One region of the Pseudoalteromonas sp. A3 genome, then DNA from elsewhere that is predicted to be linked to it. Evidence: predicted binding sites of a transcription regulator. Region 1 holds the regulator's gene; each other region holds the start of a gene.
The links. The regulator MetJ, encoded in region 1, represses methionine synthesis genes. The targets are predictions, from matches to a motif close to TAGACGTCTAGACGTCTA.

Region 1 (7,484 bases):
GCCATTGCGCCCAAGCGTAACTGTTTTACCATCAGCACTTGCTGCGATAAACCCTGTTACTACGTTAATTTTACTTGCATCAATAACTTGGCTGCATTGCTGTTTGTTTTGCGCATGCAAAAGCTCCCCGCTTGTTACACTAAACAGCGCTCTAGCATCATGAGCACACGCTTGAATGTTTAATTGCGTTAAATAGGCTGCTAATAATCGCGCAGACCACAGCTCACCATGCGCCAGTAAGGCCGCCTCTTGTAACTGCTGCTTGCTGGCTTGCTCCGCTACATCACTTAGCTCTTGCGCTAACACAGCTAAAGCCGTGTGTTTAGCATCGGCTTGTAATAACTCTTCAATTAATGCTGTTTGGTGATTACTCAATTGCAGCAAAATATCAGCCACAGCTTGCTTATCTTGTTGTTGATAACTTTGCCACAGAGAAACCAATGTATCGGTGGTTTTACCCGCAGCAGATACAACCACGCAATCGCCAGGCTGTGTGTGGCCAATAATTATTTTTGCCACACTTTGATAGCGCTCGCCCGAGCTTAAGCTCGAGCCGCCAAATTTATGTACACTTTTTACCATACTCAATCACCACAAAGCTGGATGAGCAGCCTGCTGCTTTACATCACCATTGGCATTGCCCGCAGCTTTACCAACACGCCCTACATTTTTATTTTGCCCAGGTTTAACTAGGTTAAATACACGTTCAAAATCAGCCAGTAGGTCTTCTACATCTTCAATACCGACCGAAATACGAATTAGCGTATCGCCCACACCCGCCTCTAAACGTGCTTGAGCTTCCATACCTGCGTGAGTCATGGTCGCAGGATGACAAATTAAACTCTCAACCCCACCTAACGATTCTGCTAAGCTAAATTCTATAAGGCTTGTTAAAAACGCCGCAGCATCATCCACATCGCCTTTAATATCAAAACTAACCATACCGCCAAACCCAAGCTGTTGGGCTTTAGCAAGTGCATGTTGAGGATGCGATTCAAGGCCTGGGTAGTAAACTTGGCTAACATACTCAGAGCTTTCTAGGTATTTAGCAATTGCCAGGGCATTTTCTTGGTGCTGTTTTAAACGCACATTTAAAGTACGTAAACCACGTAACGTTAAATAGCTATCAAATGGTGCGCCGGTAATACCAATGTTATTGGCCCACCAAGCAAGCTCATCACCAAGCTCTTGTGTAGCAGCAACAACTGCACCGCCTACAACATCAGAATGGCCGTTTATATATTTAGTGGTTGAGTGCACAACAATATCTACGCCAAACTTAATTGGGTTTTGTAATGCCGGTGATAAAAAGGTGTTATCGGCGGCCACTAATGCACCGCACTGTTTTGCTATATCCGTCACGGCTTTAATATCCGTTAGGCGCAGCACAGGGTTACTTGGTGTTTCTATCCAAATTAATTTAGGTTTAATGGTTAAAATTTGTTCTAGGCTTTCTGGTTTAGTTAAATCAAGCACTTTAAGTTTAAGCAAGCCGCGCTTTTCTAACGACGTAAATAAACGGTAGCTGCCGCCATAACAATCGTGAGGAATAACCAATGTATCATTGTTATTTAATAACTGTGTGGCTAAGTGCACTGCTGCCATGCCCGTAGCAGTAATAATTCCGCGTGCGCCACCTTCAAGCTCTGCTAGAGTGTCAGCTAAAATATCGCGATTAGGATTACCACTGCGTCCATAGTCGTATGCGCGCTTAGTATCAAAATCGGCAAACGAATAAGTCGTCGATAAATAAATTGGCGGTACAACGGCGCCATGATGTTTATCGGCATCAACCCCATTTCGTACAGCAATGGTTGCTTTGTTTTTTTCGCTCATATTCGTCACCTGATTAATTTGGATGTTTAGACGTCTAAAAGAGTAAGTTATCCATTATAATAAGTCAAAGCTTTTAAAGCTCTAGATGGCTAAAAATAACAGATGTGTAAAGCTTCAATGAGGCTGTATTTACTATTACAGCCAGCTTATTAAGATAGATTGCTATCTATTATTTGACTATCTTTTTTAAAACGATAGAATTTCACGCATATTTACACGCTTTTTACGCCGTGTGAGAAATTAATAATCTGAGGCAACGATACATCTTATGGCTAAATGGAATGGTGAGTATATTCACCCATACGCAGAACACGGGAAAAAATCAGAGCAAGTTAAAAAGATCACCGTTTCGATCCCGCTAAATGTATTAAAAGTATTAACTGATGAGCGTACACGTCGTCAAATAAACAACCTGCGTCATGCAACAAACAGCGAGTTACTATGCGAAGCGTTTTTGCATGCCTTTACAGGCCAGCCATTACCTAATGATGATGACCTACGTAAAGATAACGCAGAAAAAGTACCTGAAGAAGTTAAAAAAATAATGCAAGAAATGGGTTTAGAAGTGCCTATTTTAGACGAAGAATAAAACGTCTTTTTAAACAAAAAAACCTCAGCATGCTGAGGTTTTTTTGTTTCCGCGCTATATATTACGCCATATAATTTTCCGGTAAGTCAATTTGTGCCACGCCCGACTCAACAGCAGCAATAGCAACCGCCTTGGCTATACGTGGTAATAAACGCGGGTCCATCGGTTTAGGAATAATGTAATCAGCACCAAATTCGAGCTTTTCTACACCCGCTGCTTTTAATACTTGCTCAGGCACTGGCTCTTTAGCAATACTACGAATAGCTTCGACAGCGGCTATTTTCATTTCATCGTTAATTGCGCTTGCACGTACATCAAGTGCACCACGGAAAATAAACGGGAAACATAAAACATTATTAACTTGGTTAGGGAAATCAGAACGCCCCGTTGCCATAATTAAGTCTTTACGTGCACTGTGCGCAAGCTCAGGTGCAATTTCAGGATCTGGATTTGAACATGCAAACACCACTGGCTTATCGGCCATTAGTTTTAGATCTTCAGGTGCAAGTAAGTTAGGACCCGATACACCTACAAACACATCAGCATCAGCAATTACATCTTGTAGAGTACGTTTATCTGTATTGTTAGCAAAAAGCTGTTTGTATTCGTTTAAGTCATCGCGGCGAGTATGAATAACCCCTTTGCGGTCTAGCATATAAATATGTTCGCGCAGTGCACCACACTTAATTAACAGCTCCATACAAGCAACCGCTGCAGCGCCTGCACCTAAACATACAATAATGGCATCTTCTATTGATTTGCCCTGCACTTCTAAGGCGTTAAGCATACCTGCTGCAGTTACAATAGCGGTACCGTGTTGGTCATCATGAAAAACCGGAATACTGCAACGCTCAATAAGTGCTTTTTCAATTTCAAAACACTCTGGCGCTTTAATATCTTCTAAGTTAATACCACCAAACGTGTCGGCAATATTAGCCACTGTATTTATAAAGTCTTCGGTAGTGCGATGCTTAACTTCAATATCAATAGAATCTAGGCCAGCAAAACGTTTAAATAAAAGCGCCTTACCTTCCATAACAGGTTTAGAGGCTAATGGCCCTAAATTACCCAAACCTAAAATTGCCGTACCATTACTGATCACCGCAACCATATTACCTTTACCGGTATATTTATATGCATTGGCTGGGTCTGCTGCAATTTCGCGCACAGGCTCTGCAACACCAGGGCTGTATGCTAATGCTAAGTCTTGCACCGTTTCGGCTGGTTTTGTTAGCTCAATGCTGATTTTGCCTGGAACGGGGTGAGAGTGGTAGTGTAATGCTTGTTCACGAAAATCTGACATAACGCGATGGTATCCTGCAATTTAAGTTAAGTGAGAGGGAGTATGGGGCTAAGATACTCTTATTATTTTTAAATTCCAAGCAATATCAGGTCTATCCTGTTATATGCTATATCCGTTAATTTTAAGTGATTTATCAGCAACTTCGCTAAAAGTTATCAATATTAAACAAATAAAAATTCATTCAAAAAGTGCTTTTTGAGGTTCATTTTGCCCTGCCAATATTTTTCTAAAATAGCAGAATATTAAAATAGTAAAATGCACCAATATGGCGCGTTTATCACCGTTAAAAACAAATATCGCCACGATAAGCACTTTTAGCAGCTTGGTTAAAAATTAACGTATAAAAAATATAGAGAAGAATTGTGAGTTTGTCTGCAAAGGTTTATGCATATTCAGAATAAGAACAGGAAATAGTTATGCACACGTAGTACGGCAACAATCGGTAATTTTTTAGTAAAAATGATGAATTTTAGGCACAAAAAAAGCACCCGAAGGTGCTTTTTTTACTAAACAGCAATAATTACTTCTTGCTGCTAAGTGCACCGAAGCGCTTGTTGAAGCGATCAACACGGCCGCCAGTGTCTAAAATCTTTTGCTTACCAGTGTAAAACGGGTGACACGCAGAACATACGTCTAGGTGAATGTCTTTACAAAGAGTAGAACGAGTTTCGAATTTGTTTCCGCATGAACATGTTGCAGAAATTGCTTCGTACTTAGGGTGAATACCTTCTTTCATAGGAACCTCTAGTTAAGGCCGCATCGCTCTCCAAACCCGAAGTCTGGCACCATACGTCGTTAAAACAAATTTATAGGCCGCGGATTTTATCCAACTAGCTTGCCCCGCACAAGCTTTAATTACGCTTTTTGCCAAAAAAGTAACCAACCAGCGCTACCGCATCCATTTCTATGTAGGTTTTTAGCCTTATTTTTAGTACATTAAGCTATTACCCTTTATCACATGAGTTGTTATGCGTTTTGTTGAAGTTGCTATTAAAGTTCCGTTACCACGCACCTTTGATTATAAAATAGATGAACAACTCATCTCGCCCTCGGCGCCTATTATGCCAGGGATGCGTGTTTTAGTGCCTTTTGGCAATCAAAAGAAAGTAGCGGTTGTTCTTGCTCTTAAAACGCATACCGACGTGCCCGATAACAAAATTAAAGCGGTTACTGAGGTTATTGACCAAACCCCTATTTTATCATCACAGCATTTAGAACTGCTTAGCTTTACTGCACGCTATTATTGCTATCCGCTCGGCGAAACCATACACATTGCGCTGCCAGGTGCGCTTCGCCAAGGTGAAAACCCAGATAAAACCAGCATTAACATGATTAGCCTTACCGAAAAAGGCGCAAAGGTTCCATCATTAAAAGCGAAAACTCAGCTAAATTTATTAAAGCAACTCGCGCAATCGGGTAAGTCGTCGATAACCGAGCTAAAAGCGCTCGGCTTTAGTAAAAAAACAATAGATGCCTTAATAGATAAAGAGCTTATAACCCAAAGCATTGAGCATGATAATCAATGGCAAAGCGTTGCGCCCACAGTCGGCACCAAGCCAGTACTAAATAAAGAGCAAGCCGTAGCGTGCACTACAATAAATCAAAGTGTTGGCTTTAAGAGCTTTTTATTAGAAGGTGTGACAGGCAGTGGTAAAACCGAAGTGTATTTACAATGCCTAGAAGAAGTCCTTAAACGTGGCGAGCAAGCCTTAGTGCTGGTGCCTGAAATAGGCTTAACGCCACAAACTGTTAACCGATTTCGTCGTCGCTTTCCCGATACGCCAATTATGCTATGGCACTCTGCCCTAACCGATAACGAACGCTTGCAAACATGGCGTTTTTGCGAAAAAGGCAGCTGCGCAATTGTAATAGGTACCCGTTCGAGTATTTTTCTACCTTTTTTAAAATTAGGAATGATAGTGGTTGATGAAGAGCATGACTCTTCATTTAAACAGCAAGATACCTTACGCTACCACGCACGCGATTTAGCCGCTTATCGGGCATTTCAGCACAAAATACCGCTTATTTTAGGCAGTGCCACCCCTGCGCTCGAAACACTGCACAAAGCTATAAACAACAAATACCAACTTTTAAGCCTTACAGAGCGCGCACAAACTGCAACCGATAATCAGTTTATGTTGCTCGATATGAAAGGCCAGCCCGACCAAGCCGGTATTGCACACGCAAGCCTTGCCACTATGCGCCAACATTTAAACCGTGGTAAGCAAGTTATGGTGTTTTTAAATCGTCGTGGCTTTTCTCCTACGCTAATTTGTCACGAATGCGGTTGGCTGAGTGAGTGCAATCGCTGCAGCACCAGCGCAACCTTTCATAAAGCCATTGGCCAAATGATTTGCCACCACTGTGGTGAGCAACACCCAGTACCTCACCAGTGTCCTGATTGCGGTAGCACACAAATTTTTCCTAACGGTAAAGGCACCGAACAAATTGAAGAATTTTTATCGAGTGAATTCCCCGATACACCCGTAACCCGCATCGACCGCGATTCAACCCGCCGTAAAGGGAGCCTAGAAAAAGCCTTAGAGGAGATAAACCAAGGCGGGGCGCGTATTTTAGTGGGCACACAAATGTTGGCTAAAGGTCATCATTTTGCCGATGTTAGCTTAGTGCTTATATTAGATGTAGATAGCGGCTTGTACTCGTGCGATTTTAGAGCCACAGAGCATTTAGCCCAGCTGGTAACTCAAGTTGCTGGGCGCGCGGGTCGCTCTGGTGAGCCAGGCCAAGTATTACTGCAAACTCACTTTCCTGAACATCCTTTATTACAAGACTTAGTAAATAATGGCTACCAAGATTTTGCCCGCTTTGCTTTAAGTGAGCGTGATGATGCCGACCTTCCACCCATTACTAATATGGCTATAGTTAGAGCACAAGGGCACAGTATTAAGCTCGTTGTCGATTTTTTGACGGATTTGGTTCCTGTTAACGGTGTATCTGGTATACAATTGCTCGGTCCAATTCCTGCCCCACTAGAAAGAGTGGCGGGTATGTACCGGTTTCAATTGCATATTCAAGCGCAAGACCGCAAAGTATTGCATCAGTATCTTGCGCAAATGGTCGACTATTTAAGCACCAGCAAACTTGCACAAAAAGTGCGCTGGAGCCTTGATGTTGACCCTATAGACATGATTTAGGTTAAAGCCAAATGGCACAGCACGATTATATTAATAAAAAACCAGCGGGTAGAAAAAACACCAAGCAAGCCCCTGCTAAAAAACCATTTCCTATACTTTTAGTTGTTATTACTGTTTTGCTTGTAGGCGGCTTTGCTTACGGCTTATGGTTTATTAAAAATAACGCCGATCCTGAGCTTGTTGAGCAGCAGGCGCACCCTAAAACAGCTGAAAAAGTAGAAATAGCTAAACCTCGCGCTCCTAAGTTCATTGAAGAAATTAAAGAGCACGAGATCCAAGTTGAAGTAAGAGAAATTGAGCAAAAAGGCCCCTATGTTATGCAGTGTGGGTCGTTTAGAACACACGCACAAGCCGAAACCCTCAAAGCTAAAATTGCCTTTGCGGGCTTAATTTCTGAAATTAAAAAGACCACAGGTACTAATGGTGTTTGGTATAAAGTGCGTTTAGGCCCTTATAAAACAAAGCGCCAAGCCGAAAGCGACAAAAACAAACTCAAGCGAGTGCATGTTGTTAGCTGCGGAATTTGGGGCTGGACTTGAAATTAGTCCATTCACCCATATAACCTCATCATAATCGTTTTTTACAAGCTGCCCCCGCAGCT
Region 2 (7,484 bases), 460 kb from region 1:
CAATCTGGCGACAGTGACGTAGTTTTAAAACTAGATGCAAAAGATATTGCTAGTTTTAATATGGATGTAGGCCTTGCCAATTCTAAAGCATTAATGGACGCATCCCTTGCGATAAGCAAAGCACAGCAAGAAGCAGGTGACACGCCGCTTACGTACGAGCAAGAGTTACAACAGCAGACCTTAGTTATGCAAGCTATGAGTAAGCTTGAGCCACGAAATATTAATTTAGTACTTAACAACCAAGGGAAATTAAAAGAGCTATTTGTGAGCGAGCTTGAAAAACAAGGTATGACGCTTGAGCAAATGCAAATGACGCTACAGCAACAGTTACAGCAAGCTCCCGTAACTGAAGAAATTGCACAGGCGCTGACTGATTTTGCCAAAGGTTTAAACTCATTAAGCATATCGGCAAAATTGCCTGAAGGTAAAACCATGATGGAAGTAAACCAGCAAATAATGATGCTAGCTGGCCAGCCAGAAGAGCTAGTTAAATTTGTTAATTTAGAAGTTAAAGGCGAGTAATTGCGAACAGCTCTTAGTAGCCAGTTTAATACAAAAAAGCCGTACTTGATTAATCAAGTACGGCTTTTATTATTTTAGCTGATAGCTTAGTGAAGAATACGCGCTCTAATTGTACCTTCTACTGCGCTTAGCTCTTTAAGTGCAACTTCTGACTGATCGGTATCTACGTCAATAACTACATAACCAATTGATTCATCAGTTTGTAAGTATTGAGCGGCAATGTTAATACCGTGCTGGGCAAACGCTTGGTTAATTTGCGTAAGTACGCCAGGGCGGTTGTGGTGTACGTGCAATAAGCGGCTACGGTTAGCAAGCTCTGGTAGCGAAACCTCAGGGAAGTTAACCGCTGTAATAGTTGAACCATTATCTGAGTATTTAGCTAATTTACCAGCGACTTCAATACCAATGTTTTCTTGCGCTTCTTGGGTTGAACCACCAATGTGCGGCGTTAAAATAACGTTGTCGAATTCACGCAGTGGCGATACAAATTCTTCTTCGTTAGATTTTGGCTCAACAGGGAATACATCAATAGCTGCGCCGCTTAGCTTTTTCTCGCTAAGTGCTTCGGCAAGTGCATCAATATCCACTACAGTACCGCGTGAAGCGTTAATTAGTATTGATCCTTGCTTCATTACGGCAAGTTCTGCTGTGCCAATTAGGTTTTTAGTTTGCGGTGTTTCTGGTACGTGTAAACTAATAATATCAGCGCGCTGTAAAAGCTGTGTTAGGTTATGAATTTGTGTTGCATTACCTAAAGAGAGCTTATCTTCAATGTCGTAATACTCTACGTTCATACCTATGTTTTCAGCCATAATACCAAGCTGTGTACCTATGTGGCCGTAACCAATAATCCCGAGCGTTTTACCACGCGCTTCAAACGAGCCGGTTGCTGTTTTTAACCAGCCGCCACGGTGCGCTGCTGCATTACGCTCTGGAATACCACGTAATAGTAATAGTATTTCGCCAAGTACAAGTTCAGCCACTGAACGAGTGTTTGAAAACGGTGCATTAAATACCGCAATACCGCGCTCGCGAGCTGAGTTTAAGTCAACTTGGTTAGTACCAATACAAAAACAACCAATGGCTACTAGCTTTTCAGCTGAGTCTAAAACTGCTTGGTTAATATGAGTACGAGAACGAAGCCCTACAAAGTGTACATCTTTAATACGCTCTTTAAGTTCGTCCTCAGGTAGCGATGTTTTTACGTAGTCGATGTTGCTGTAACCATTACGTTTAAGCGTTTCTACTGCGCTTTGGTGAACACCTTCAAGCAAGAGAATTTTAATTTTGTCTTTTGCTAACGATACCTTACTCATAACCTCATCCTATTTAATTTGTGGCCCATTTTTAGTGCCGATAATCACTTTATCAGCGCCGCGCATCGCAAATAGGCCGTTGGTAACTACGCCAACAATTGAATTAATTTGTGTTTCAAGTTGTTTGGCATTACTAATACTTAAATTGTGTACATCTAAAATAACGTTACCGTTATCGGTTACTACGCCTTGGCGGTACACAGGGTCGCCACCAAGTTTTAATAATTCACGCGCTACGTAGCTGCGTGCCATGGGTATAACTTCTACCGGAAGCGGAAAATCGCCCAATGTATCTACTAATTTTGTGTCATCAACAATACAAACAAATTGTTTTGCAACGGCTGCGACTATTTTTTCGCGGGTAAGTGCTGCGCCGCCGCCTTTGATCATTTCGTTTTGGGCATTAATCTCATCTGCGCCGTCTACGTATACATCAAGAGCATCTACATCGTTTAGCTCAAACACTTCAATACCTAACGCGTGTAAACGCGCTGTTGAAGCCTCAGAGCTAGATACCGCACCCGTCATGGTGTCTTTTACTGTGCCTAGGGCATCAATAAAATGATTTACGGTAGAGCCTGTCCCCACACCAACAATGGTGTTTTCTTTTACAAACTCGAGTGCAGCCCACGCAGCTGCTTTTTTTAATTCGTCTTGCGTCATTGTTATGCTCATATTTCAAATGTGTAGTGGGTGTTTATTACCAGTGATAAATTTTATCGGGAGTAATAATGGTTTTAAGTGGAACATCCCACGATTCAATTGGCAGTGCATCTACTTTTTGGCAGCTGTGTGCTAAGCCTATAAGTTGCGGTTTTTGCCAATTGTAAGCGTGTAATTGCGCCAGTGTTTTATCGTAAAATCCACCCCCCATTCCTAATCTGTTACCTTGATTATCAAATGCTACAAGTGGCATCAGTAAGTAATCTAAATCAGTTAATGGGCATATTTGAGAGCAGTTCAGCTTAGGCTCCAAGATACCATAGCGATTTGCCCTCATGGGTGAGTTTTTTTCATAGCGTTGAAACAGCAAAGTAGCCCCATTAAATGGGTGTATAACGGGTAAGTAAAGGGTATGGTCTCGTTGCCATAACTCATTAATTAACAATGATGTATCTAATTCTCCATCGTTGCTAAAGTAAATGGCTATATGTTTTTTTGAGGCTGTTTTATCGCTGTTTAGCTGTTGAGTAAAATTCAACTTTAGCTGTGCAGCGGCTTTTTCTTGCTGCTTTTTTGATAGATTATTGCGTAATTGGCGAATAGATTGGCGTATGTGTGTACGTTTATTGCTCATTGTAATTACGCACCTTTGATTAAATAGACACTAAATCAGGAAAAGCTAAGTAAACAGCAAGCACAATAAGTAGTAAAACGGCGGTGGCAATCAGTGAATATAGCAAAGTATTGCTACGCGTTTTAACAGGTTCATCGAGCTGCTCGTCAAGCATTAGATCATCTTCTTGCCACTCATCGCTTTCGTCTGTAGGGCTTTTTAGCTCATTGGTTGGAAGCCTTTGTTCTAGCTCTTCTAGTTTTTCTTCTAGGCGGATCAGGCTGCTCGTTATGTAATCAAGGGCATCAAAAATCCGTTCATCACGCTGACTAGCTGCGCTAGGGCTTTGAGTGGGTAGCTCACCTGTGGCTTGTAACTTACTTTTAATGCCTAGGCTTGCCAGTAATTTGGCCTGCTTTAAGGCTTTGTCTTTATTGCTAGGTGCAAAGAGTGCTTTGCCATTAAAAAACTGAGTTACTTTATCTTCAGACGTTTTTAGTTTACTTGCTAAATTAACGCAGGCCGTTTTAGCCTCAGTGCCCTCGGCGAGCCCTACAAACATAACGCGAAAATTATTGGCCATTTACTTATCCCTTAAGCTTTTATTATGCAAAGAGTATATACCTAAAACCGTACGAAATTCGAGGGCTAGCTAATACCAATTTAATTCAAAACACGATTAGTTTAGCGTATTAAAGAGCGCACTGACTGCGTTAAAATTATTTATATAAAATAACTGTACGCCGTAAATTCCTTTGTTATTGCACTATTTTTTGGGTGCTACGATAAACAACTAAATTAATGCAATTGATATAAAGCGCATAATTAGCCTTTGCTTTAGATATAAAAACGGCCCTTAAAAGGGCCGTTTATTATTTAATGCATTTTGGCTTATAGGCCAGCAGCTGCGCGAAGTGCGTCTGCTTTATCTGTACGTTCCCATGGGAATTCGTCACGACCAAAGTGACCGTATGCCGCTGTTGGTTGGTAAATTGGGCGCTCTAAATCAAGCATTTGAATTAAGCCGTAAGGGCGTAGGTCAAAGTGCTCACGAATAAGCTCAATTAAACGACCTTCTTCAAGCTTGCTTGTACCAAAGGTTTCAACGCTGATAGAGGTAGGCTCGGCTACACCAATTGCGTAAGATACTTGTAATTCACATTTATCAGCAAGGCCAGCCGCAACTACGTTTTTAGCAACGTAACGTGCAGCGTATGCAGCTGAGCGGTCAACTTTTGATGGATCTTTACCTGAGAAAGCACCACCACCGTGACGTGCCATACCACCGTATGTATCTACGATGATTTTACGACCTGTTAAACCACAGTCGCCCATAGGTCCGCCAATTACAAAGCGACCCGTTGGGTTAATGAAAAATTTAGTCGCGCTAGTAATAAGCTCTGCAGGAAGTACCGGCTTAATGATGGTTTCCATCACGGCTTCTACTAAGTCATTTTGCGAAATTTCTTCAGCGTGCTGAGTAGAAAGCACAACTGCATCAATACCTACTGGCTTGCCGTTTTCGTATGCAAAAGTTACTTGAGATTTTGCATCTGGGCGTAACCAGTTAAGCTCGCCGCTTTTACGTACTTGCGCTTGGCGCTGTACTAAACGGTGTGAGTAAGTAATTGGCGCAGGCATCAGTACTTCTGTTTCGTTACATGCATAACCAAACATTAAGCCTTGGTCGCCAGCACCTTGTTCTTCTGGGCTAGTACGGTCAACACCTTGGTTAATATCAGGAGACTGCTTACCAATTGTGTTTAAAATTGCACACGAGTCTGCATCGAAACCCATGTCTGAATGCGTGTAGCCAATTTCACGTACTGTTTTACGTGTAATTTCTTCAATATCAACCCATGCGCTAGTGGTAATTTCACCACCAACCATAACCATACCGGTTTTTACGTAAGTTTCGCACGCAACACGGGCATGAGAGTCTTGCTCTAGGATAGCATCAAGTACCGCATCAGAGATTTGATCGGCGATTTTATCCGGATGACCTTCAGAAACAGATTCAGAAGTAAATAAATGTTTTGCCATTGTATTTCTGCTCACAAATATTGCGCTTCACAAACGTCGGTATTAGCGCTAAAAAATTAAGGGGCGTATTTTATCTAAAACAAAACACCTTGCATAGTGTTTTTACGCCTAGACGTCTAAATAAAATGAGTAATAACTTTTTGGTCTTAAAAAATATTCATAATAGCCCATTTTTATGGGGTTTTTAATTGCACACTGCACCCACATTAAGTAAGAATGGTTGCTATAACAGCTCTTAAGTTACTTAAGGGTATTAACGAACACATAAGTACCCGCGCAAATACACATAAAGGTAGGAGAATTCATGCCATCTCGCAAAGAACTTGCAAATGCTATTCGCGTCTTGTCAATGGACGCAGTACAAAAGGCCAAATCTGGCCACCCTGGAGCCCCTATGGGCATGGCCGATATCGCAGAAGTATTATGGCGCGATTATCTAAAGCATAATCCAACTAATCCAGAGTGGGCTGACCGTGACAGATTTATTCTTTCAAATGGCCACGGTTCAATGCTTATCTATTCTCTATTGCACCTAACTGGTTACGACTTACCACTTGATGAAATTAAAAACTTCCGTCAAATGCATTCTAAAACGCCAGGCCACCCTGAGTACGGTTATGCACCGGGAATTGAAACTACTACGGGTCCACTAGGTCAGGGGATCACAAACGCGGTAGGTATGGCGATTGCTGAAAAAGCGCTTGCTGCACAATTTAACCGTGAAGGCCACGACATTGTTGATCACTACACGTATGCATTTATGGGTGATGGTTGTTTAATGGAAGGTATTTCTCATGAAGCATGTTCACTTGCTGGCACATTAGGCCTTGGCAAGTTAGTGGCTTTTTGGGATGACAACGGTATTTCAATCGATGGTGAAGTTGAAGGTTGGTTTAGCGACGATACACCAGCACGCTTTAAAGCGTACGGCTGGCATGTAATAAGTGACGTTGATGGCCACGACAGCGATGCTGTTAGTGCTGCAATAGCAGAGGCTCAAAGTGTTACCGACAAACCATCACTAATTTGTTGTAAAACAGTGATTGGTTACGGTTCACCTAATAAATCTGGTAGCCACGATTGTCACGGCGCGCCATTAGGTGATGACGAAATTACAGCGTCTCGCGAATTTTTAGGCTGGTCTGGCGGTGCATTTGAAATCCCTGATGATATTTACGCACAGTGGGATAGCAAAGAAAAAGGTCAACAGCTTGAATCTAGCTGGGACGAAAAATTTGCAGCATACGCAAAGGCATTCCCAGAGCTTGCAGCTGAATATAAGCGCCGTATTAATAACGAACTTCCAGGCGATTGGGCTGAAAAATCTCAAGCGTACATAGAGCAACTACAAGCAAACCCTGCAAACCCTGCATCTCGTAAAGCGTCACAAAATGCATTAAATGCATTTGGTCCGTTATTACCAGAATTCATGGGTGGCTCAGCCGATTTAGCTGGATCAAACTTAACAATTTGGGATGGCTCTAAAGGGCTAACTGCAGACGATGCAAGCGGTAACTACGTTTACTACGGTGTACGTGAGTTTGGTATGTCGGCAATTATGAATGGTATTGCCCTTCATAAAGGCTTTATTCCTTACGGTGCAACGTTCTTAATGTTTGTTGAATACGCAAAAAATGCGGTACGTATGGCTGCGCTAATGAAGCAACCAAGCATTTTTGTATACACGCACGATTCAATCGGCCTAGGTGAAGACGGTCCAACTCACCAACCGGTAGAGCAAATTGCTAGCATGCGTTTAACGCCAAACTTATACAACTGGCGCCCGTGTGACCAAGTTGAGTCGGCAATTGCATGGCAACAAGCTATTGAGCGTAAAGACGGTCCTACATCACTTATCTTTACTCGCCAAGGCCTTGAGCAACAAGCGCGTGACGCTCAGCAATTAGCAGATGTTAAAAAGGGTGGTTACATCCTTAGCTGTGACGGCGAGCCAGAGCTAATTATTATTGCTACAGGTTCTGAGGTGCAGCTAGCACAAGACTCTGCAACAGAGCTACGCAGCCAAGGTAAAAAGGTACGTGTTGTATCTATGCCATGTACTGATGTATTTGAAGAGCAAAGCGCACAGTACAAAGAAAGCGTACTACCGGCAGCCGTTACACGCCGCGTAGCAGTAGAAGCTGGTATTGCTGATTACTGGTACAAGTACGTTGGCCTAAACGGTGCAGTAGTAGGTATGACTACCTTTGGTGAGTCGGCACCTGCTGGTGAGCTGTTTGAGTACTTTGGCTTTACAGTAGAGAACATTGTAAATAAAGCAAACGCGTTGTTTTAACCGTTAACTTTAATATTTAAAAGCCCGCCCT
Region 3 (7,484 bases), 420 kb from region 1:
AAGTAATTTTAAAGGTAAAACGCGAAGGTAAAACCAGCAAATGCCCAACACTTACTAATAGCTTAATAAAAAATTATGTTGAGTTTTCTGGTGCTGCATTTCCGCACGTAATTATTCCGCTAATGGGTAAGCAAGATGTAATGATTAACCCAGCGCGCCCTATGGTTATTTACGAGTCGATGATCATTAACCTTGATAACATTAATATTCAAGCACCAACCCTTGAGTTTGCTGAGCCAAGTTTTGAGTACACGGGTAAGCGCGGCAAAATTACCTTGCGCTTTAATTTACTAGAAAACGGCGAAAAAGTGGGTTTTGGTGAAAAGCACATGGTGGTGTCGGGTATTCGTGAATACTGCCAAGCAACGGTCGATGACTTAATCGCATTTTATAATGAGCGCAAAGCCACCTTAAAACCGGTTTAACGTCATTAAATTATAATACCAATTCGCAATAATACTTAATCATTTTTAGGGGCTAAAAGTGTTGCTACCTGCATTAAAAAATTCTCATTTAGAACAACTAAATAGCGAATTTTTTGCCTAGCTATCAACACGTTTATCTGTCCTCAAAATAGCTCACTTAATTAAGCGGATTGGTATAAAAAAGGCGCTAAATACATTGTTATTTAGCGCCTTTTTTATTGGTGTAGGAAATACAACTAGGCTCAATACTTTTCTGAGCTGGTTAATTTACGCAGTACCGTAATATGCGTACAATAGCGCTCTTTGTTATTTTAAAGCTAAGCCTATGTCTGCCACATCGTTCTCATCTCTTAAACTCGATTCGTTATTACTAACCGCAATTGAGCAAAATAATTACACCACGCCTACCGCAATTCAGGTTAAAACTATTCCGCACATATTAGCGGGCAGCGATGTAATGGGCAGCGCGCAAACAGGCACAGGTAAAACAGCCGCCTTTGTATTACCACTACTACATAAGCTTTTAAATACACCAAAAAAAGATGAGCCAGGCATAGCCCGAGTGGTTATTTTAACGCCCACGCGTGAGCTTGCTCAGCAAGTGTTTGCAAGCTTTGAAAAATACGCCCAAGGCACAAATATTCAAGGCGCTTTAGCGTATGGCGGTGCAAGTATTGGCCCGCAAATTAAAGCGCTTAAAACGGCGCAAGTGATAGTCGCAACGCCTGGGCGTTTACTTGATCATATCGTTAAAGGCAGTGTGGTGCTTTCAAGTGTTGATTCGTTAGTATTTGATGAAGCCGACCGTATGCTGGATATGGGCTTTATTGATGAAATAAAACGTATTTTGCGCCACATTCCAGGCGATCGCCAAACCTTATTGTTCTCAGCCACATTCGATGACAGCGTGTTTGAGCTGAGTAAAAAATTACTTAAAAATCCCGAGCTAATTGAAGTTGATAAACGCAACTCTGCTGCTGTAGAGGTTGAACAAGTTATTTACGCAGTCGATGAAGAGCGAAAGCGTGAGCTTGTATCACACATGATTGGCATGAAAAATTGGCGCCAAGTACTTATATTTACACGCACAAAACAAATGGCCGATAAACTTGCCAAAGAAATGTGTAAAGACGGCTTAAAAACTGAGTCTATCCATGGCGATAAATCTCAAGGTGCACGCGACCGTGCATTACAAAACTTTAAAGAAGGCACAACGCGGGTTTTAGTTGCTACCGATGTAGCTGCCCGCGGTTTAGATATTCCAGCGCTTAAATACGTAATAAACTTTGAGCTACCTTACATAGCAGAAGATTACGTACACCGAATTGGCCGTACGGGGCGCGCTGGCGAGCAAGGCCTTGCCATGTCGCTGGTAAGTATTGACGAGCAGTGGTTACTGGAAGAAATTGAAGTACTACTGGATACCCGTTTAGCACCACAATGGCTAGAAGGTTACGAGCCAGATTTAAACAAGCCCCCTAAAGATAACCGTAAAAACACCAACAAAGCGCGTAAAGATCGCGATAAAAAGCGCATTACCGGGCAAAGAGCACCAAGTAAACGCCGCAGAAAGTAGCCTTAAACATATTTATTTGGCTATACTAAGGCCACTAAATAGCTGAGGTATAGTTATGTTTGAAACAGATCAATGGGCGTTTTCTGGTGTCGATGGCCAAATATCATTACATAAATGGCAAAAAACCATTGATCTTATTACGGGGCTTTTTTCGGCCCCCTCTGGTTATATAGTGCAAGCTACTAGTAAAGGTTATCGTGTAGTTATTAGAGCTAATGAAGGTGGCTCACACTTTGAAACCAACCCTATACTCCCTCCCGAAACTCCCTTATTTTGTAAATATGTAGCCGAAAACAACAACACTTTGTATGTTAGCGATACCCGCAGCGATACGCAGTGGAATACCATGCCCGAGGTTATTGAAGATGGCGTTGAATCCTACCTTGGCTTGCCAATTCACTGGCCTGAAGGTGAAGTATTTGGCACCTTGTGTTTAAAAGATTCAAAAAAAACCAGTTATACCGATGAATATTTTGAGCTAATAGAGCAGCTTCGTGATTTAATTGAAGACGATTTAGCCCTTATTTATAGCTTTGAGCAAATGCGCGAAATAGCCATGCTCGACCCGCTTACCAATATTTATAATCGCCGTGCACTTAGCTTACTTGCCCAACACAAACTTAATTTAGCGCTGCGTTTAGGTTTTGATGTGTGTTGCTTGTTTATTGATATAAACGACTTTAAAAAACTAAACGACACTTATGGCCATGAAATAGGCGATCAAGCGTTAATCCTCTTAGCAAATACCTTAAAAACACATTTAAGAGAGGCTGATATAGTAGGGCGTTTAGGTGGCGATGAATTTGTAGCAGTGATGCAAATTAGTGATAGAAGTAAGCTTAGCCATATTATTGATAAAATAAAAATTGAGTATACAAACGCACTATTAGAAAACAACGTATGCGCGCTGACACTTAGCATAGGCGAAAGTTTTACTAATAAACAAAAGCAACCTTTTGATACGTTATTAAATTTGGCCGATCACCAAATGTATAAAAATAAACAAGCGTACAAATTGGCTAAAAAAGCATAATAATAAAAGTAATACACTTAAACATAGCAACAAAAAAGCAAGCCATTAGGCTTGCTATAAACGGGGATAATTAGGCTTTAAGCGATTTGTTTTTCGGCTAGGTTTAATTCCATAATGGCTTTTAATAAACGGTATAAGTTTATTGATGCGTCAATTTCTTCTTTACGGTTTGTTAAGCTTTCAATATTTAAGCCCAGTGGCACATCTAGGTGCGCACAACTTTTGAGTATTAGGTCGAGATTTTCTCGGCAAATACGTACAGATTCACTTAAGGTATTGTCTGCATCAAGCATGCGCCATTTAGTGGCCTCTGGCACTGAGATACCCAACCATTGCATAAACTCTAAGGTTTTATCGCCACCGCATGGAGTAAACGTTAAAATAATCCGTTTTGGTGTAATACCTTGTGCTTTACAGGTACGCGCGTAACTTGTGATTAGCTCTATAGTTGCTTGCGCGTCGTAAACCGCTTGCGATATAAAAAACTGACAACCTTGTGCTGTTTTTTCTATAAGGCGCTCGTGCTCATTTCGCTTACTTGAATGTCGCTCAGCAATGGTAACGCCCCCTAAAAAGAAGTCATCACTTTGCTCTGCAAGCGTTTTATAGGCATCGGGCAAGCTTAGTTTTATATCACCTACCGATGAGGGGCTACCCACTAAAACGACATTTTTTAAATCGTAGTCGTTTTTAGTTTCATCCAACCAGCCTTTAAACTCCTCTACACCACGTTGTGCCACACTTTTGTAAGTAATGACATCTGGAGCAGATAAATTACGTAGTAAGTGGCTGTATTCACGTGGGTCTACAGTTTGTTTAAACGGAAATGGGCGTGCTTTATCTGTACGGCTACTTTCATCTTGAATGTCGTAAATTATCACGCCGTCGTATTCAATTTCGTGTAAGCGAGCAAGTAGTTTTTCTGCAATGATTTTTAGCTGTGCTTTATCAGTACCAATTTTAGGTGGAGTAGTACCAATAAGATAAACACCTTGATTGGTGTCTTCTATTTTTTCTTGTAGTGATAAAGCCATAATCCTCATTCCAGCTTAGTCCAATGTATGTAATTCAATATAACAGCCATTTAGACGTCTAGATAGATTTATTTAATGAAAGTTTTTCAATCAACTTGAGTTTTTTTCATACTTAAATGTTTTTAAAATAGGGAATTGACACAGTTGTTTACATTATAAATAGCCGATGGGCTCTTATATTTAGTGGCTTTGGGGCATAATCTAAGCGAGTTAGCATTAAACCTAATAACAAATTTGCTCAATTTAAAAAGGGACAACAATGAAATTTAAATTACTAGCAACAAGCTTAGCGGTATCGCTGGCACTAACAGGCTGCGCAACACAGCAAAGCGAAAACACCCAAACGGCACAACAACAGCAAACAACAAAAGCTGACGAACGTGTATTTTCGCAAGAGTACTTAATCGAAGAGCTTGATAACGGCTTACGTGTAATGGTTGTTAAAACCGATTACCCCGATGTCGTCTCGCTGCAAATTCCGGTATCGGTTGGCTCACGTAATGAAGTAAAAGCAGGTAAAACCGGTTTTGCTCACTTTTTTGAGCACATGATGTTTAAAGGCTCTAAAAAATTTCCGCAAGACGAATACACTGCCATATTTAAAAATGCAGGGGTCGATAACCGTGCTTACACCACTAACGATTACACAAACTACCATTTAAACTTTTCAAAGCAGCACCTTGATAAAGTACTTGAAATTGAAGCCGATATTTTTCAAAACTTAACCTACACCGAAGAGCAATTTAGAACCGAAGCGCTAACGGTTAAAGGGGAATATTTAAAAAATAACGCCAGCCCAATTCGTAAGTTATTGAGCGCAGTACGCGAAGAAGCGTTTGATACGCACACTTATAAACATACCACCATGGGCTTTTTTGAAGATATAGAAGCCATGCCAGATCAAATGGCTTACGGTAAAGAATTTTTTGATAAGTTTTATAAGCCTGAATATGTATCGCTAGTGATTGTGGGCGATGTTGACCCACAAGCTACAATGGCTATGGTTAAAAAACATTGGGGTGGCTGGAAAAAAGGCGATTACGTTGCTGATATAAAAGCCGAGCCTGCACAACAAGTGCCTAAATATGTACATGAGAAAAACGAAGGTTTGCCTGGTCATTGGTTGCTTGTATCTTACAAAGGGGCTGCATGGGAGCCTGCTAAAAAGGACAGAGCCGCACTTGATTTAATCTCACAGCTTTATTTTTCTAATAACTCCGATTTATACCAAGAGCTAGTTGTTGATAAACAAATAGCGAGTCAAATGTTTACCTACAATCCAGAGACAAAAGATCCTGGCTTACTGCATGTATTTGTAAAAGTAGAAAACGAAGATGATTTAGCAAAAGCACGTGATGCAATTAACCGCACTTATGCAAAAGCACGTACCGAACTTGTTGATGAGCAAAAACTAAGTGATTTAAAGTCTAACCTTAAATACAGCTTTATTAACGGCTTAGATTCATCACAAGCGATTGCATCAACCCTTGCAAGTTATATGCATTTTGAGCGCGACCCAGAGGTTATCAACCAGCTTTATAAATCGGCCGACAACATCACAGCACAAGATATTAAAGCCGTGGCTAATAAGTATTTTGTAGATGACGCGCGTACTACTGTAACTATGTCGGCACTTGATAAAGCGCCAGGCTTTGAACAAGAAACAAGCTTAAACGCATTAGTCGCTAAGCGTGATAAAGCGCCAGAGGCACCCGTATTTAAAGTGCTTGATAAAACGAATAGCTCGCCGCTGATTGATGTAAACTTTTTATTCAATACAGGGGCTGCTGCAGACCCGCAAGGTAAAAAAGGGGTTGCTGCGCTCACAGCCGCTATGCTTGCTCAAGGCGGCTCGCAAAGTACGAGTTACAAAGACATACAAAAAGCGCTTTATCCGCTTGCTGGCAGCTTTGGTTATCAAATAGATAAAGAAATGCTGTCATTCCAAGGGCGTATTCATAAAGATAACGCTGCCACATGGTATGCGCTTGTAAGCGATCAGTTACTTAACCCAGGCTTTAGAGACGATGACTTTAAGCGCCTTAAAAAAGAAATGATCGACGGTATTAAATCGGGCTTAAAAGCCTCTAACGATGAAGAGCTAGGTAAAGAAGTGCTTTACAGCGCACTTTACAAAGGCCACCCATACGAAAGCTACAATTACGGTGATATTTCGGATTTAGAAGCACTAACGCTTGATGATGTAAAAGCCTTTTACAACACAGAGCTTACCCAATCTAAACTAACACTGGGCTTAATTGGCGCTGTGCCAAAAGCGCTTAAAGCAGAAATCATGAGCGACTTAGCAACCTTACCTAAAGGCGAGCAAAGCCGTTTAAGTATTCCTGATGCACCAGAGCTTAAAGGCCACCATGCCACGATTGTAGAAAAGTCGGCGCAATCTACTGCGGTATCGTTTGGTTTCCCAATTGATACTATTCGCAGTAGTGAAGATTGGACAGCCCTTTGGCTGGTGCGTTCGTACTTTGGTGAGCACCGTAGTTCTAACTCATACCTGTATGAGCGAATTCGTCAAACACGTGGTATGAACTACGGCGATTACGCTTACATTGAGTACTTCCCACGTGGCATGTTTCAAACTAAGCCTGATGCAAACTTAGGACGTTCTGAGCAAATATTCCAAATTTGGTTACGCCCGCTGCGCTCTAATAACGATGCACACTTTGCAACACGTACCGCGTTGTTTGAGCTGGATAAGCTTATTAAAAATGGCTTAACCGAAAAAGACTTTGAAGCAACACGTAACTTTTTAATTAACTACGTACCGCAGCTTGTCGCAAGTCAAAACCGCCAATTAGGTTATGCACTTGATAGCGAATTTTATAACACAGAGTCGTTTGTAAAATACGTGACAAGTAAACTTGAAAAGCTAACGCTTGCTGATGTTAATCGCGTGATTAAAGATAATCTGCAAACAGATAACGTACAGTACGTGTTTATTACCGGTGGCGGCGAAGACATGAAAAAACGTTTAGTGTCAGAGCAAACATCGCCTATGGTTTACAACACAGAAAAACCAGCAGCGCTTGTTGCTGAGGATAAAGTCATTGCCGATTATAAATTAGCTATTCCAGCTAACAACATTGAAGTAATGGCTGTTGAAAAAGTGTTTCAGTAATTAATCTCTTTTTATAACATATAAAAAATGCCCCAGTGCTTATAGCCTGGGGCATTTTTATTTAATTAATGCTATTAAAGCGTAATATTAGTTAGTCGCTAAAAGCACTGAGCCTGCGCCTAGAGCAAAGCTTATTAAGGAACTAATAACCACTCCCGCTAAAAAGCTTTTAGTTGGCGTACTTTTAACGTCATTATTTATAGGCTCATCAAGTTTAATTAGCTCGCCTTGGCGTACTTCAAGTACCGCGCAAAGCGCCATAGTGGTTTCTTTAGAA

Region 2: metK (methionine adenosyltransferase) is a predicted target of MetJ. The motif match lies at 5,259-5,276, and genes of this name have one in related genera.
Region 3: OIZ54_RS06690 (methylenetetrahydrofolate reductase) is a predicted target of MetJ. The motif match lies at 4,112-4,129, and genes of this name have one in related genera.

What each region holds. Positions count from the first base shown of each region.
Region 1 is NZ_JAPCKL010000003.1:554,769-562,252, forward strand. Features, by position in the region: gene metL (bifunctional aspartate kinase/homoserine dehydrogenase II) at 1-582, opposite strand, end outside; gene metB (cystathionine gamma-synthase) at 589-1,836, opposite strand; gene metJ (met regulon transcriptional regulator MetJ) at 2,105-2,425, shown strand; gene OIZ54_RS08555 (malic enzyme-like NAD(P)-binding protein) at 2,487-3,728, opposite strand; gene rpmE (50S ribosomal protein L31) at 4,249-4,464, opposite strand; gene priA (primosomal protein N') at 4,697-6,883, shown strand; gene OIZ54_RS08570 (SPOR domain-containing protein) at 6,895-7,422, shown strand.
Region 2 is NZ_JAPCKL010000003.1:97,763-105,246, reverse strand. Features, by position in the region: gene OIZ54_RS06555 (hypothetical protein) at 1-522, shown strand, start outside; gene serA (phosphoglycerate dehydrogenase) at 609-1,838, opposite strand; gene rpiA (ribose-5-phosphate isomerase RpiA) at 1,848-2,501, opposite strand; gene OIZ54_RS06540 (5-formyltetrahydrofolate cyclo-ligase) at 2,539-3,135, opposite strand; gene OIZ54_RS06535 (hypothetical protein) at 3,155-3,697, opposite strand; gene metK (methionine adenosyltransferase) at 4,006-5,157, opposite strand; gene tkt (transketolase) at 5,462-7,453, shown strand.
Region 3 is NZ_JAPCKL010000003.1:136,968-144,451, reverse strand. Features, by position in the region: gene OIZ54_RS06705 (DUF3581 domain-containing protein) at 1-425, shown strand, start outside; gene OIZ54_RS06700 (DEAD/DEAH box helicase) at 751-2,001, shown strand; gene OIZ54_RS06695 (sensor domain-containing diguanylate cyclase) at 2,057-3,034, shown strand; gene OIZ54_RS06690 (methylenetetrahydrofolate reductase) at 3,112-4,068, opposite strand; gene OIZ54_RS06685 (M16 family metallopeptidase) at 4,328-7,207, shown strand; gene OIZ54_RS06680 (helix-turn-helix transcriptional regulator) at 7,295-7,484, opposite strand, start outside.